Planctellipticum variicoloris: one gene and its partner. The protein of the gene in region 1 binds, or shares a complex with, the protein of each later gene. Links are inferred from orthologs where the notes say so. Each region holds a gene or a part of one and is shown on either strand. Other genes may lie near its edges.

Evidence for each region.
Region 2: the proteins of pheT (region 1) and pheS are in contact, whole or in part, in a crystal structure (PDB 6P24), measured with the Escherichia coli proteins. The link is inferred for Planctellipticum variicoloris from one-to-one orthologs.

What each region holds. Positions count from the first base shown.
Region 1 is NZ_CP130886.1:3,916,849-3,919,904, forward strand. The notes cover bases 1-2,983. They hold pheT (phenylalanine--tRNA ligase subunit beta), read left to right. Parts: upstream 1-469; coding sequence 470-2,497; downstream 2,498-2,983. Other genes in these bases: SH412_RS15260 (dicarboxylate/amino acid:cation symporter), read left to right, coding at 1-117.
Region 2 is NZ_CP130886.1:5,307,775-5,318,041, reverse strand. What follows is about bases 7,358-10,260. They hold pheS (phenylalanine--tRNA ligase subunit alpha), read right to left. Parts: upstream 9,359-10,260; coding sequence 8,357-9,358; downstream 7,358-8,356. Other genes in these bases: rpmI (50S ribosomal protein L35), read right to left, coding at 9,896-10,096; rplT (50S ribosomal protein L20), read right to left, coding at 9,460-9,840; rpsU (30S ribosomal protein S21), read right to left, coding at 7,903-8,100; SH412_RS20685 (DMT family transporter), read right to left, coding at 7,358-7,586. In the rest of the region: SH412_RS20715 (aldehyde dehydrogenase family protein), read right to left, coding at 1-87; SH412_RS20710 (hypothetical protein), read left to right, coding at 445-1,179; SH412_RS20705 (PVC-type heme-binding CxxCH protein), read left to right, coding at 1,337-4,396; SH412_RS20700 (DUF6438 domain-containing protein), read right to left, coding at 4,489-5,124; SH412_RS20695 (hypothetical protein), read right to left, coding at 5,152-5,517; SH412_RS20690 (excisionase family DNA-binding protein), read right to left, coding at 5,661-6,134; more of SH412_RS20685, read right to left, coding at 6,630-7,357.

The DNA of each region.
Region 1 (3,056 bases):
ATCGGCATTATTCTGGGGGTCGACCGCCTGCTCGACATGTGCCGGACGGTGGTCAACGTGGTCGGGGATCTGGTGGTGACGAGTTGCGTGGCGAGGGCGGAAGGGAATAGCGAATAGGGAATAGCGAATAGCTAGAGAAGAGGGCTGATCGCTTATCGCGTATCGCTGATCGCCGGAGAGAGGCCGTCGCGAGGTCCATTCCTCTCTGGACTCTCTCCTCCGTCCTTTCGACATTCCGCCTTCGACATTCCTTCTCTTCCGATCTCCGCGTCCTCCGTGCCTCCGCGGTGAAGATTCTTCTGTCTTCTCTGCGGCCCCTGCGTTCCCCTTTGCGTCTTGGCGTGAGATCTTCTCTTCTCCCCCGTCCACTTTTCGTAAGTCGAGGCGTCCGTTAGAGTACGGGGGCTGAAGACACGCCCATCGAAGACTCTGGGCGTGCCACCCGAATCTCCTGGCGGTAAACCGAGAAATGATTATCAGTTGGGACTGGCTCAAGCAGTATGTCGACCTGGATCTGCCGTTGGAGGACGTCACCACCCGGCTCACCATGTCGGGATTGAATCTCGAAACCACCGAGCCCGCCGGCAGCGATTTTGCCATCGACCTCGAAGTCACCAGCAACCGCCCCGACTGCCTGGGCCACCTGGGGATCGCCCGCGAAGTCGCAGTGCTGTTCGGGAAGACGCTGAAAGTCCCCGCCGCCGCTCCTAAGACCGTCGCGGAAACCGCGGCGTCGGCGACGTCCGTCGCCATCGAGTGCCCGGATCTCTGCCCGCAGTACCACGCCCGCGTGCTCCGCGGAGTGAAGGTCGGCCCCAGCCCCGCCTGGCTCCGACAGCGGCTGGAGACCGTGGGCATCGCCAGCGTGAATAATGTGGTCGACGTCACGAACTACGTGATGCTCGAATGCGGACAGCCGCTGCATGCGTTCGATTTTGACCGGCTCGACGGGAAGAAGATCGTCGTCCGCCGGGCGCAGGCTGGCGAGAAGCTGCAGGCGATCGATCATAAGGAATACGCGCTCACTCCCGAAATGTGCGTCATTGCCGACGGCAAGCGTCCGGTGGCCATCGCCGGCGTGATGGGGGGAGCGACGACCGAAATCGAGTCCAGCACGAAGAACGTGCTGATCGAAGCGGCTGCCTTTGCGCCGCTGACGGTCCGGAACACGGCCCGCAAGCTGAACCTGCACAGCCCGTCGTCGTACCGCTTCGAGCGGGCTCTCGACCCGGCCGGCCCCGACTGGGCCAGCCGTCGGTGCTGCGAACTGATCCTCGAAATTGCGGGGGGCGAGCTCCTGGCGGGCAGCGTTGCGGTCGGCCAGACGGTCGTCGCGGAACGCCCGCCGATCGCGCTCCGGTTCGCCCAATTCCGGCGGATTCTGGGGATCGAGATTCCCATCTCGGAAGCAGCGAGCATTCTGGAAAGCCTGGGCTGCCGACAGGTCGGTCCCGTGGGGGCCGACACCGCAGAGTTCGCTCCGCCGACCTTCCGGCGGGATCTATCGCGAGAGATCGATCTCATTGAAGAGGTCGCCCGGATTCACGGCTACGAGCAGATTCCCGACGACGTGCTCGTACCGCTCTGTTCCAGCGCCAAGACGCGGCGGGATCGCGTGACGGATCGCGTCCGCGATACGCTGACCGCCGCCGGGTTCTTCGAAGCGGTGACGCTGTCGTTCGTCGCCGCCGAGCAGCGGGCGCTGTTCACGCCGCATGGCGACCGGCCGGCGCTGGAAGTCGTCCACTCCTCCCGCCGGCACGAAAACCTGCTGCGGCAGTCGCTGGTGCCGAGCCTGCTGGCTTCGCGTCGCGAGAACGAACGCCACGGCGTATTCCACGCTCAACTGTTCGAAGTGGCCAAGGTGTACCTGGCAGCCGATTCGTCGAAGCCCGAGACGCAGAACGAACCGTGGACGATCAGCCTCGTCGGCGGGCAGTCGTATCAGGAACTGAAGGGGGTGGTCGAGCTGCTTGCCCGGCGGGTCGCACCCCACGCAGCCGTCCGCGTCCGTCCCTCGGACGTTGGCCAGTTCGTCCCCGGCCGGGGGGCGGAGGTGCTCCTGGACGGCGAACTGTGGGGCTGGCTGGGGGAACTCGACCGCTCGGCGGTGTCAGCGCTCGATCTGCGGGACAGCGTCTGTGTCGCCGAATTGAATCTGCATGTGCTCGAAGCCCGGGCCGACCTGGTTCCGAAGGCTCAGCCGCTGCCGCAGTTCCAGGCGGTCACGCGGGATCTCAATTTCGTCCTCGACGAAACGGTCCATTGGAGCGACCTGGAGCAGGTGGTCCGGTCGGCGGCGGGGCCGCTGCTGGAGACGGTCGCCTTCGGCGGCCAGTACCGCGGGAAGCAGATCCCGGAGCAGAAAAAATCGTACGTGGTGACGCTCGGCTACCGTTCGCACGAACGAACGCTGACGGGCGACGAAGTCGACGCGGCTCAGCAGGCGGTGATTGCGGCGTGCGGGCAGAAGTTAGCGGCGACGTTGAGGGCGTAAAGTCGGGTATCGGGCCTCGGGATTCGGGTATCGCAGACCGCCGAAGGCGGGTTGTGCCGACTTCGAGTTGGGTTGGATGTGGACGCCACGTACGGCGGCGATTGACTCGTGCCGAGGCTCTGCCGGGGCGCGCCTCTTCCGCGAGCCTCCGCGTCGCTCCTTTCCCCTCGTTCGAATTTTTTCTCCGTGTTCTCAGTGCCTTCCGTGGTTCCAGCTCTTCTCCGACATTCGCGTCCATTCGTGCGATTCGTGGTCAAACTGCCTTTCTCTCCGCCGGGTTGAAAACTTTCCGATTTGGCGCGCCTGATCCCCTGATTTCGCGGCACTATACTGATGAACGAATTCCCCGTCTCATCGGTCGTCGCTCATGTCGCTCGTCGAACTCCCCTGCCCTGCTGACGTTCCGCAGTCGGATGCCGAGCTGCTCCGCCGCATTGATGGCGCTCGCGCCAAAGGGGCGTCTGAGAGAGACTTGTGGTACGACCACGATCCCTCATTTCCGAGGGAAGACCGGCAGCCTTGGGGGACATGATTCGTTTGCCGTCGCGTTCCAACATTC
Region 2 (10,267 bases), 1.4 Mb from region 1 along the record:
GCCGTTGCGGCAGAACTCGGTGAACTTGGCGGGCGTGGCGAAGGCGGCCGCGGTGAGTGCGCGAATTTCGGAGGTGGCTGTCGACATCAGTGGTGCATCCGGAAAGTGGGACAGGGAGGGAGATCGGTCCGGGATCGGAGACGCTTCGAACATACTCCTTCGGGGTTGGTCGGACAATCGGCTGCCGGAATTCCATTACGGCTCTTCCGAAGTTACATCCGGGCAAGATGTAGGGTGAGTCGAGTCTTCGAGGCTCACCGTAACTCATTAAAAAAGAGGTGAGCCTCGCGGACTCGACTCACCCTACTCTGAAACCGGGAAGGGCCGTGGGAATTCCGTCCGTTCGCGATGTGCGTGCCGCCCCGGCGCGGATTCAGCTCGAATGTCTGCAGATTTCGCGGTAGGATTTCGGCGATGCAGACTCGACGTGAAGGATCGCAGCCGATGTCGCTTCGCGAACCGTTTTTTCTCCGCGGCCAACAGAGCCGGCTCGTCCGGGCGATCTGGATGTCGCTGGCGCTGGGCGGCATGGGATTTGTCGTCGGGACGGCGTGGTTCGGCGGAGCGTGGCTCTTCGTTGAATACGGGTTCGGAGGCTTCTCGGAAGACCAGATGTTCGCGACGCTGGCGGCGTCGACCGGGGTCACGCTTGCCGCCGTCAGTCTACTGTATTCGCGCTGGTGCGGGTCGGCGCTGCCGGGAACGATCGGCCGGGCCTGCGTGATGGCGTGCGTGCCGACGGCGCCGTGGCTGGCGGGCCTGTCTTCGGAGCTGTATGACGCCGGGTGGTATCGGCCGCTGCGGGAGTGTTACACGGGTCTGGAGGACCGGTTTGAGAGCGTCTTCGACGCCTTGTCGGGGCAGTTCGTGATTCTGTTCGTCTTCACGTCATTGTGGCTGGCCTGGACGGCGGGATGCTTTCGCCCGGCGAGAGCGTGGCTGCTGATGTCCGGCCTGTCACTGCTGGCTGTGCCGCTGATGATGGCGTCGATCAACGTCTTTGACGGGATATCGTCGCTGTTTCGGGCCTGGGGATTGGCGACGTCTGTCGTGGACGTTCTGGAAATCGTGTCGATCTGTTCGTTCGGCGGACAGTTCCTGGCAGCGCTGCTGATTCCGTGGGGCATTCCGTTCTGGCGGCCGGCGGTGGTCGATCGAGCTCGCGCGGAGCAAACCTGACTCAGCAGACGAACGGCATGCCGCAGCCCGGAGGGTAGCCAGAGGGTAGTTGCCCCGCCCCCTGCGGGGTCAGTTCAAGATCAGCAACTCCCCCCGCTCCATGCCAGCAGTTATTATCAAGTGATTCACCACTGCCCAATCCATCCGGGACCAACCCATGCCCCGTCGCCTGATGTTCGCACTGGCCTGCCTGCTGAGCCTGCCGTCGTACGCCGACGAATTCCCCGCCCCTTACAACAGCGAACCGGACAGCGGCCCGGGTCCGCTCAAGCCCGAGACGGTGGCGGCGGAAATGCAGCTTCCCCCCGGCTTCCGTGCCAACGTCTTCGCGGCGGAACCCGAGGTCCAGAATCCGATCGGCATCGACTGGGACGGGCGGGGTCGGTTGTGGGTCGCCGAGAACTACACGTATGCCGAGGCGCCGCTGCGGTTCGAACTCAAGCTGCGCGACCGGCTCGTGATTCTCGCGGATACCGATGGGGACGGCCGGGCCGACGAACGCAAAGTCTTTACCGACGATCTGCAGATGCTCACCAGCGTCGCGGTCGGTCTGGGGGGCGTCTGGGTGATGTGTCCGCCGCAGTTGCTGTTTATTCCGGATCTCGATCGCGACGACCGGCCTGATGGACCGGCTCAGGTGATCCTCGACGGCTTCCGCGTTCCGCCGGAGAACTATCACAACTTTGCGAACGGGCTGCGCTTCGGGCCGGACGGCTGGCTCTATGGTCGGTGCGGGGCGTCGAGCCCCGGCGAAGTCGGCCGGCCGGGCGTCCCGGAGGAGGAACGTATTCCGCTGCGGGGGACGATGTGGCGCTATTCGCCCCACACGAAAGTCTTCGAAGCTCTCTCGTCCGGCACGACCAATCCGTGGGGACATGACTGGGATGAGAACGGCGAGCTGTTTTTCATCAATACGGTCAACGGACATCTGTGGCACGGCATCACGGGGGCGCATTTTACCCGGCCGCACACCGTCGATCCCAATCCCCGGGTTTACGAGTTGATCGACACGCACGCGGATCACTGGCACTTTGACGTCGAAGGGGGCTGGCAGAAGTCCCGCGACGGGGCGGCCAACTCGCTCGGCGGCGGACACGCTCACATCGGCTGCTGCATTCTGCAGGGGCGCCGCTGGCCTGCGGAATACCGCGGCCGGTTGCTGACGCTCAACATGCACGGGCTCCGCGCCAACACGGAACGGCTCGAACGCGAAGGTTCCGGCTACGTCGGCCGGCACGAGCCCGATCTCTTCATCGTCAAAGACCCCTGGTTCCGCGGCATGGAGCTGAGCGAAGGCCCGGACGGTGCGTTGTACGTCGCCGACTGGAGCGACACCGGCGAATGCCACGAACGGAACGGGGTCCACCGGACCAGCGGCCGGATCTACCGGATCTCGTATGACGATGAACCGGCGAAGCCGGTTCGCTTTGAGGCGGGCTCGTTGACGCTGCCGCAGCTCGTCGAGTTGCAGCTTCGTGGCGAGGAATGGTTTGTCCGGCAAGCGCGGCTGGAGTTGGAGTCTCGGATGCTCCAGCGGCGCGACATGAGTGCCGTTGTCCGGGAGCTGCAGCATGTCTGCAATCCTGGCGGCAAGGCGAGCGATGTGCTGAAGGCACTCTGGACGCTGCAGGCGCTGCACCAGAACTCGCCGCGAGCGTTGGAGACGCTGCTTTCGCATCGCGACGAACATGTTCGCGCGTGGGCCGTGCGCCTGCTGGTCGACGATTCTCCTCTCGATACGACGCTGAGCGAGCGACCGGCGGGCGCGGCGCCGGGCCAGGTTTCCGACCAGCAACTGGCAGTTCTGGTCGATCTGGCGCAAAACGATCCTTCGGCGCTGGTTCGCCTGACGCTGGCCTCCGCTCTGCAGCGGCTCACCGTCGTTCAACGTCTGAGGCTGGCGGTTCCGCTGATGGCCCATGCGGAAGACGCCGGCGATCACAATCTGCCGCTGATGATCTGGTACGGGCTGATCCCCGTCGCCGATCACGATCCCCTCGGACTTGCCCGTGCCGCCGCGGACTGCAAACTGCCGACAACCCGGCGGCTGATTGCCCGCCGGCTGGCGGAAGATGTGGAAGACCGCCCGGCGGCGTTGGAACTCCTGCTTCGCGAGACCGTCAATCGACAGGACGGTGACCTGGCCCGCGACGTCGTTCAGGGGGTCGCCGCGGCACTGATCGCCCGCCGGAAGGCTCCGCAGCCGGCGGGCTGGGACGCCTTTGTCGCGCTGGCGTCGCAGTCCGGCGACGAAGGGGTACGGAATTCCGTCCGCGATTTGAGCGTGCTGTTCGGCGACGGTCGGGCGCTGTCGGTCGTAAAGGAGATCGCCCTCGACAGCAAGGCCAGCCTGCCGGATCGCCAGGCGGCTCTGGCGACGCTGATCGACGCCCGGCCGGCGGAGCTGCGCGAGATCTGCGAGAAGCTGCTGGGGGTCCGCTTTCTCAATCCGGTGGCGGCGCGCGGCCTCAGCCTGTTCGATGACGACAAGGCCGCGGCGAAGCTCGTCGCCTCCTACAAGAGTTTTCACCACTCGCAACGGGCCGAGCTGATTGCGGTTCTCGCCGGGCGACCGCGGTTCGCCAGTGCGCTGTTGGTTGCTGTGGCGGAGGACAAAATCCCCCGCTCGGATCTCACGGCCTTTGTCGCCCGGCAGATCCACGACTTCGCCGATCCCAGACTCGATCAGTTGCTCACGCAGACCTGGGGCGAATTCCGCGACAGTCCCGCGGAGAAGAAAGAGCTGATTGCGAAGCTGAAAGCTCAACTGACGCCGGACGTGCTGGCGCAAGGGGACCGCAGCGCCGGCCGGGCGCTGTTTGCCAAAACCTGCACGGCGTGTCACAAGTTCTTCGGCGAAGGGAAGACGGCGGGGCCCGATCTGACCGGGGCGAACCGCAGCAATCTGGATTACTTGCTGGAGAACATCGTGGATCCGAGCGCCGTCGTCTCGGCCGACTTCCGCATGACGGTGCTGGCTCTCGAAGACGGTCGGGTGCTCAACGGGCTGGTCCTCAGTGAGACCGGTAACGCGCTGACGCTGCGCACGGCGACCGACACGGTGGCGGTCGATCTGGGCGACGTCGAAGAGCGCAAGACGGTGCCGCTGTCGTTGATGCCGGAGAACCTGCTGCAGCCGTACTCGCTGGAGCAGATTCGCGACCTGTTCGCGTACCTCATGACCCGGGAACAGGTGCCGCTGCCGCAAAGCGAATAGAGCGGCAAGTCCGGCTCTCGGTGCGTTGCGAGGGGCCGGCGCGCGTTGGACTGACGGGGTGGCCGGGTCGGAGTCCGCGACGACCCGGGAAATCACTTCGCTGCCGGTGTTTCCGGATCATCGACCCGACGCCACTGGATTTCATGGCGAATGTTGTCGATCGTCTGCTGAATGGCCCATAGCTCGATGGGGCCGATTTCGCTGTAGTCGCTGACAACGATCTCGCCGTCTTTCGTCGAAGCGGTAATCGTGACTGTGGCAGAGTCAATCGAATTTGCATCGTACTGCGGCTGGAACTTTGAGAACCCCAGCCGATCCATGAGATAGCAGAGTTTGCCGAAACTGAAGATATTCACTTCTCCCTCAAACGTGCCGATCTCGTCAAGATGCTGGGTCGCCGTCAGGCGGGCTTTCCCGTCGCTGTGCAGCGTCACATCGTAGACCGGGCAGTCCCCGAAGCACGGACTGCGACTCAGAGTGATCGATTTGTATGGCAGGAACGCTCGAAGAGATTCCACTTCCTCGAAGCTGAGGCCGCCCTCGAAGAGCGGACGATAGCTTGCCGGGATCGAGGACTTGTCGAGCGTTGTCGTACGGTCGGCTTTGTGTTCTGGGCGACTCTCGCAGCCAACGGCGGTCAGGAAGATCGCCGCACCAAGCGCAGTCAGCCGCCCAGCGTTGTTCGCCGAACTGCCGGCGCATCGACGATGGCTCTGGGGTCGGGACATCGCAGAAGCTCTCTTGGAAAGGAGACTTCAAACCGCTTCGGAATCGTCAGTCTCGACCATCAACGCCGACGGATCGAGCCGCGGATCGAGCGGGCCGCCGTACCAGACATTCACCCCCAGCATTCCCGCCCCGGCGAATGCATACAAAAAGTATCCCACGTACTGCGCCGGCAGGTCGTTGAGCAGCCAGCCCCGTCCTCCCGCGCAGACGCAGCCCGCTGCCAGCAGGGCGACCACCACCAGCGTTCCCCGGCGATACCCGGCCCGCTTCCGCCGGAGCCGCTCCGGATCGGTCAGAGCCTCGATCGCGTGCTGCACGGCCGCCCGTTCGTCTTGTCGCCAGCCGAGCCACATCAGCCCCAGCACAACCGGCCAGGCGACGACGGCAAACACCAGCCCCCAGACATAGTCCGGCTGCGCTTCGCCGTTCCAGAGGCTGATAGACAGGACGACGATCAGCGTAAGAAATCAGCAGGTCGCGCAGTGGAGCCGGATACAGGACGCACGCGTCGCACAGGACGGTGAAACGGCTCATCTCAGTAACCCAGGCCGAGTTCCTGGGCCTGGGCCGACAATTCGTCGAGGACTTTGAGGCGGTTCCTGTCCATCGTCCGCTTGTAGTCCATCAGGTCCCGAAAGAGGACCCGGCGATGACTGCCGACCTTTCGGTAAGGGATCTCTCCCTTTTCCAGTTGCTCGACCAGAAATGGGCGGGAGACGTTGAGGAGGTCGGCGGCTTGCTGAGTGGTCAGCTCGGCGTGGACTGGAATCAAGGTGACTGCATTTCCCTGGGCCATTTGCGTCAGAATGTCGTTCAGCAACCGAAATGCGGACGCAGGCAGGGAAACCGTCTCTTCGGGAGCGCCTTCCGACTGAATACGGAAACGCAACGGTTTTATCGACCTGGTCCCCACGAACCGCGCAAGCCGTCGGCTGCACTCCTGCGCTAACACCGTCTCATCCGGGGTTGGCGTGACAGTCTCCGGGAGATCGCTGAGCGAGTTCGCCATGATTCATTCTCCTCTTGATGAGAATTCTACTGGGCAATCGCATCAGAAGCAATAAACGCAATATTCGAAATTCGATATCGACACGATCGCTCAGACGCCACTTCCCTTTCGAATCTCCTCGCCCGGGAGGAAAGTCGAGGAGAGGTTGAAAATGCGAGTCGGGATCAGCGTGATCGAAATCTCCGCCCGCTTCACCGGTGCGAACTTCGAAGATGTTTCACCAGATGCTGGCTGCTCAACGGCCAGGTGTCTGTTAAGAGTTGCACTCCGTCCGCCTGACGGCGGACACCGTTTCACCCGTGGCGACAGCCCTTTGCCCGCTTCAGGGTTCAAGTCGCCGACCGACCGTTTCAACGTCTCCAGCACCGGCCTTTTGACGACCAATCCGCGCCTTCGCCCGGCTGAGGTTTCGCGTCGACAGGCAGTCGGCGGTCCTTCGACGGCGGAAAGAGCACTGGTGGCTGAAGGCCACCAGTGCCACCCGAAATTGGCGTCTCAGCAGTCTTCCGGACAGCACGCCAGTTGCGGCTGGGGGGCGATGACTGGCTCGGAAATCTCGGCCAGTGCGTCCTCGTCGACAGGTCGAACGCGCGGCCTGGCCGAGCCGAACTGGACCAGGCTGACCATGGCGACGATCCCCAGGACGGCTGAGACCTGCAGCAGGGTGACCTGTTCGTGGTCGGCCCAGCCCCAGAGGATGGCGCCGATCGGGACGAGATTGGTCACCATGCCGGCGAACAGGGGGCCTTGCGTCTGCACCAGGTGCATGAAGAGGCAGGTCGACAGGCCGGTGCCGAGCACGCCCAGCGTGATCACGGCGGCCAGCGACCAGGCCCACTGATCGGCGACGACCGGACGCGTGTTGGGGACGGCCATCGCGAGAGGGAGCAGCAGGAGGCCGCTGCCGAGCAGGCAGACGAGCGTCAGTTCCAGCGGGGGGACGTGCATCAGCGAGCGGCGGATCCAGTTGTTCGTGAGGGCGTAGGTCGCCGGGACCGAGAAGGCCAGCAGTACGTCGGTCCAGGGAATCTCGCGCTGCACGCCGTCCCACATCAGCAGACCCAGGCAGACGAGGGCGCCGATCACGCCGACCGTCTGCCGGGTGGTGGGGAGGATGCCGAGCATGGGGATCGAGAACAGAACGGTCAGGAGCGGGGTGAAGCCGACGGTCATGCCGACGAAGGCGCTGCCGTGGCGCGCGATGATTTCCGGCTGCAGACAATAGGGCCAGGCGAAGCCCAGGACGATGCAGCCCAGGAGCGGGAACCAGTCGGCCCGGCGGACGTGAGCCCGTTGCCTCCAGAGCCAGAACAGAGCCAGCAGGACGAGGCCGCCGGCGACGACGCGCCAGCAGCCGACGCTGATCGGCGACAGCCAGAGGGTCGCCTTTTTCATCAGGATGAAGCTGCTGCCCCAGATGAAGCAGATCACCAGAAAGAAGACGTACGGCATCGCGGGACCACCAGAGAACATCGAATCCCGCGAGCATTCTACCCGGCGGAGGGCGCCCGAGAGGCAGCCTGTCGGGAATGACACCCAATCCGGCGGCGAGTTCGGGAGACGGGCTCCCCGGAAATGGGAACAGGCCGGGGTGACCGGCCTGTTTCAGATCTCTGCGAGTCGCTGCTGAACGTCGCATTCCGGAGTCATTGGAACTCCGGCGGATCTCTGTCTGCGTGCCACAGCCGTCTCGGCGGTGCGAATTTCTCGGAACGGAGCTTCGCGATTCCCAGCTCGCCGAGCATCGGCACGCGGTCCGTTGGCAGCCTTAGCTGCCGGCGACCATGCGCTGAATGCGTGCGCGGCGTTCGGCGCGGCGGCGCGAGCGGCGGGCGGTTTCGCTGGGCTTTTCGTAGTATTCCCGGCGGCGCATTTCCTTCTTGATCCCGGCATGCTCCACCAGCTTACGAAATCGCTTCACAGCATCGCCAATCGACTCGTTCTCGCGCAGACGCAACTTGACCACAAAGTCCTCCTTCGAGGGAATCTCAGCCCCGGAACAAACGACAATCCAGACCGCTCAGCAGCGGACCATGAAGTATATCGGCCGCGCCGCAGGGCGCGAAGTGTTGGAGACGGGGAAAATGATGGATACTTTTGTGCGCTGGGGCGGCGGGTATCGGGCATCGGGATTCGGGTATCGCAGACAAGAACGCTCCGACATTGCATGTCTTTGGTCTTCTTCGCGGCTCTCCGCTTTCCGCTTCCGGCTTTCCGCTCCCTCAAAACTGCCCCAGGAACCGCAAATCGTTCGAGTAGAAGTTGCGGATGTCGCTGATACCGTGGCGGAGCATGCAGAAGCGCTCGATCCCCAGGCCGAAGGCGAAGCCGCTGACTTCTTCGGGGTCGTAACCGATGGCTGTCAGCTCGTTCGGGTCGACCATGCCGGCTCCGCCCAGTTCCAGCCAGCCGTGTTTCCAGCGGACGTCGACTTCGACCGAAGGCTCCGTGAACGGGAAGAACGACGGGCGGAAGCGGACTTCGACGTCGCCGCCGAGGTACGCCGTGGCGAACATCCGGAGGACGCTTTTGAGGGAGGCCATCGTCACGTCCCGGCCCAGCATGAGGCCTTCCATCTGGTGGAACATGCAGGAGTGGGTGGCGTCGATGGTGTCGGGGCGGTAGACGCGGCCGACCGAGACAATGCGGATCGGGGGCTGGCGCTGCTCCATGATGCGGATCTGTACGGTCGACGTCTGGCTGCGGAGAAGCATCGGCTCGGCGTTCGCCGTGGAGGCGGTCGACAGGTAGAAGTTTTCGAGGGGATCGCGGGCCGGGTGATCGTCGGGGATGTTGAGAGCCTGGAAGTTGTGCCACTCGTCTTCGAGCTCGGGGCCGTCGGCGACTTCGAAGCCGAAGCGGGCCATGATGTCCTTGAACTCGTCGATGGTCTGCGTGAGAGGGTGCCGGCGACCGAGCCGGACAGGCGTGCCCGGCAGAGTCAGGTCGATGGCGGTCGCCATCGCTTTCGGGCGGCAGAGCTCCTGCTGGCGGGTTTCCCAGCGGAGCGTCACCGCATCCTTGATTTCGTTGAAGCGTTTGCCGACGACGGGGCGCTCCTCGGGACTGGCCTTTCCGAGCAGCCCCTGGACGTCTTTGAGGCGCCCCTGCTTCTTGCCGAGAAACTCGATCCGGGCGGCTTCGAGGGCGTCGGCCGACGCGGCGGCGTCGATGGCTGCGAGAGCTTCCCGCTCGTAGCTGGCGAAGGCTTCGAGAATCTCCATGTCGGTCCTGCAGTCCGTCGGAGGTGGCGATACGAAAGCGGCGAGACGGCCCGAAGACCGTCTCGCCGGAGAATTCACAGGTTTCTGCAGTCTGGCCGCACTCAGGCGACGGGGGCCGGCTGCTTCTTGGCGGCGAGGGCGTTCTTGGCCAGCGTGGCGATTTCGTCAAAGACGAGCGGCTGATGGATGGCCAGCTCGCTCAGCGCCTTGCGGTTCAGTCCGACACCGGCGAGGGTCAGGCCGTGAATGAACCGCGAGTAGGTCACGCCGCGCATTTCGGCGGCCGCCTTGATGCGGATGATCCAGAGTGAGCGGAAATCTCGCTTGCGATTGCGGCGGTCGCGGTAGGCGAAGCAGCGATTGCGAACGACAACTTCCTTGACCGTGCGCAGCAGGTTCTTACGGGCGCCGAAGCCGCCCTTCGCTTCGCGGAAGAGCCGCTTGTGGGAGCGGTGACGGGCGACACTGAAGCAAATACGCATGTTTCGAGGACCTGTGCAAGGCGATTACAGTGAACGGCAGGGGAGGCGAAACGTATCAGACCCCGGGACGCAGGGCGTCGCGGACCATGACCGATTCCCACTTCGTGAGCACGGTATCGCCACGGAGCTGGCGCTTCCGCTTGCCGGATTTATGACTGAGCAGGTGACCCCGGAACGGGCTTTTGCACTTGATCTTGCCGCTCGCGGTCACTTTGAACCGCTTGGCCATCCCTTTGTGGGTCTTCTGCTTCGGCATTTTCTCAACATCCTTCCGGGAACGCGAAGAGCGATCCCGAGCATCATCGTCGCGGCCTGCGAATCGGGCGAGGCCGAAGTTGTCTATCAACACAATGACCCGCCGGTCCGACCCGCGGGAACCGGTGAGTATAATGCAGGTCTGCGCCGGATTTCCACCGAGCGATGGAAA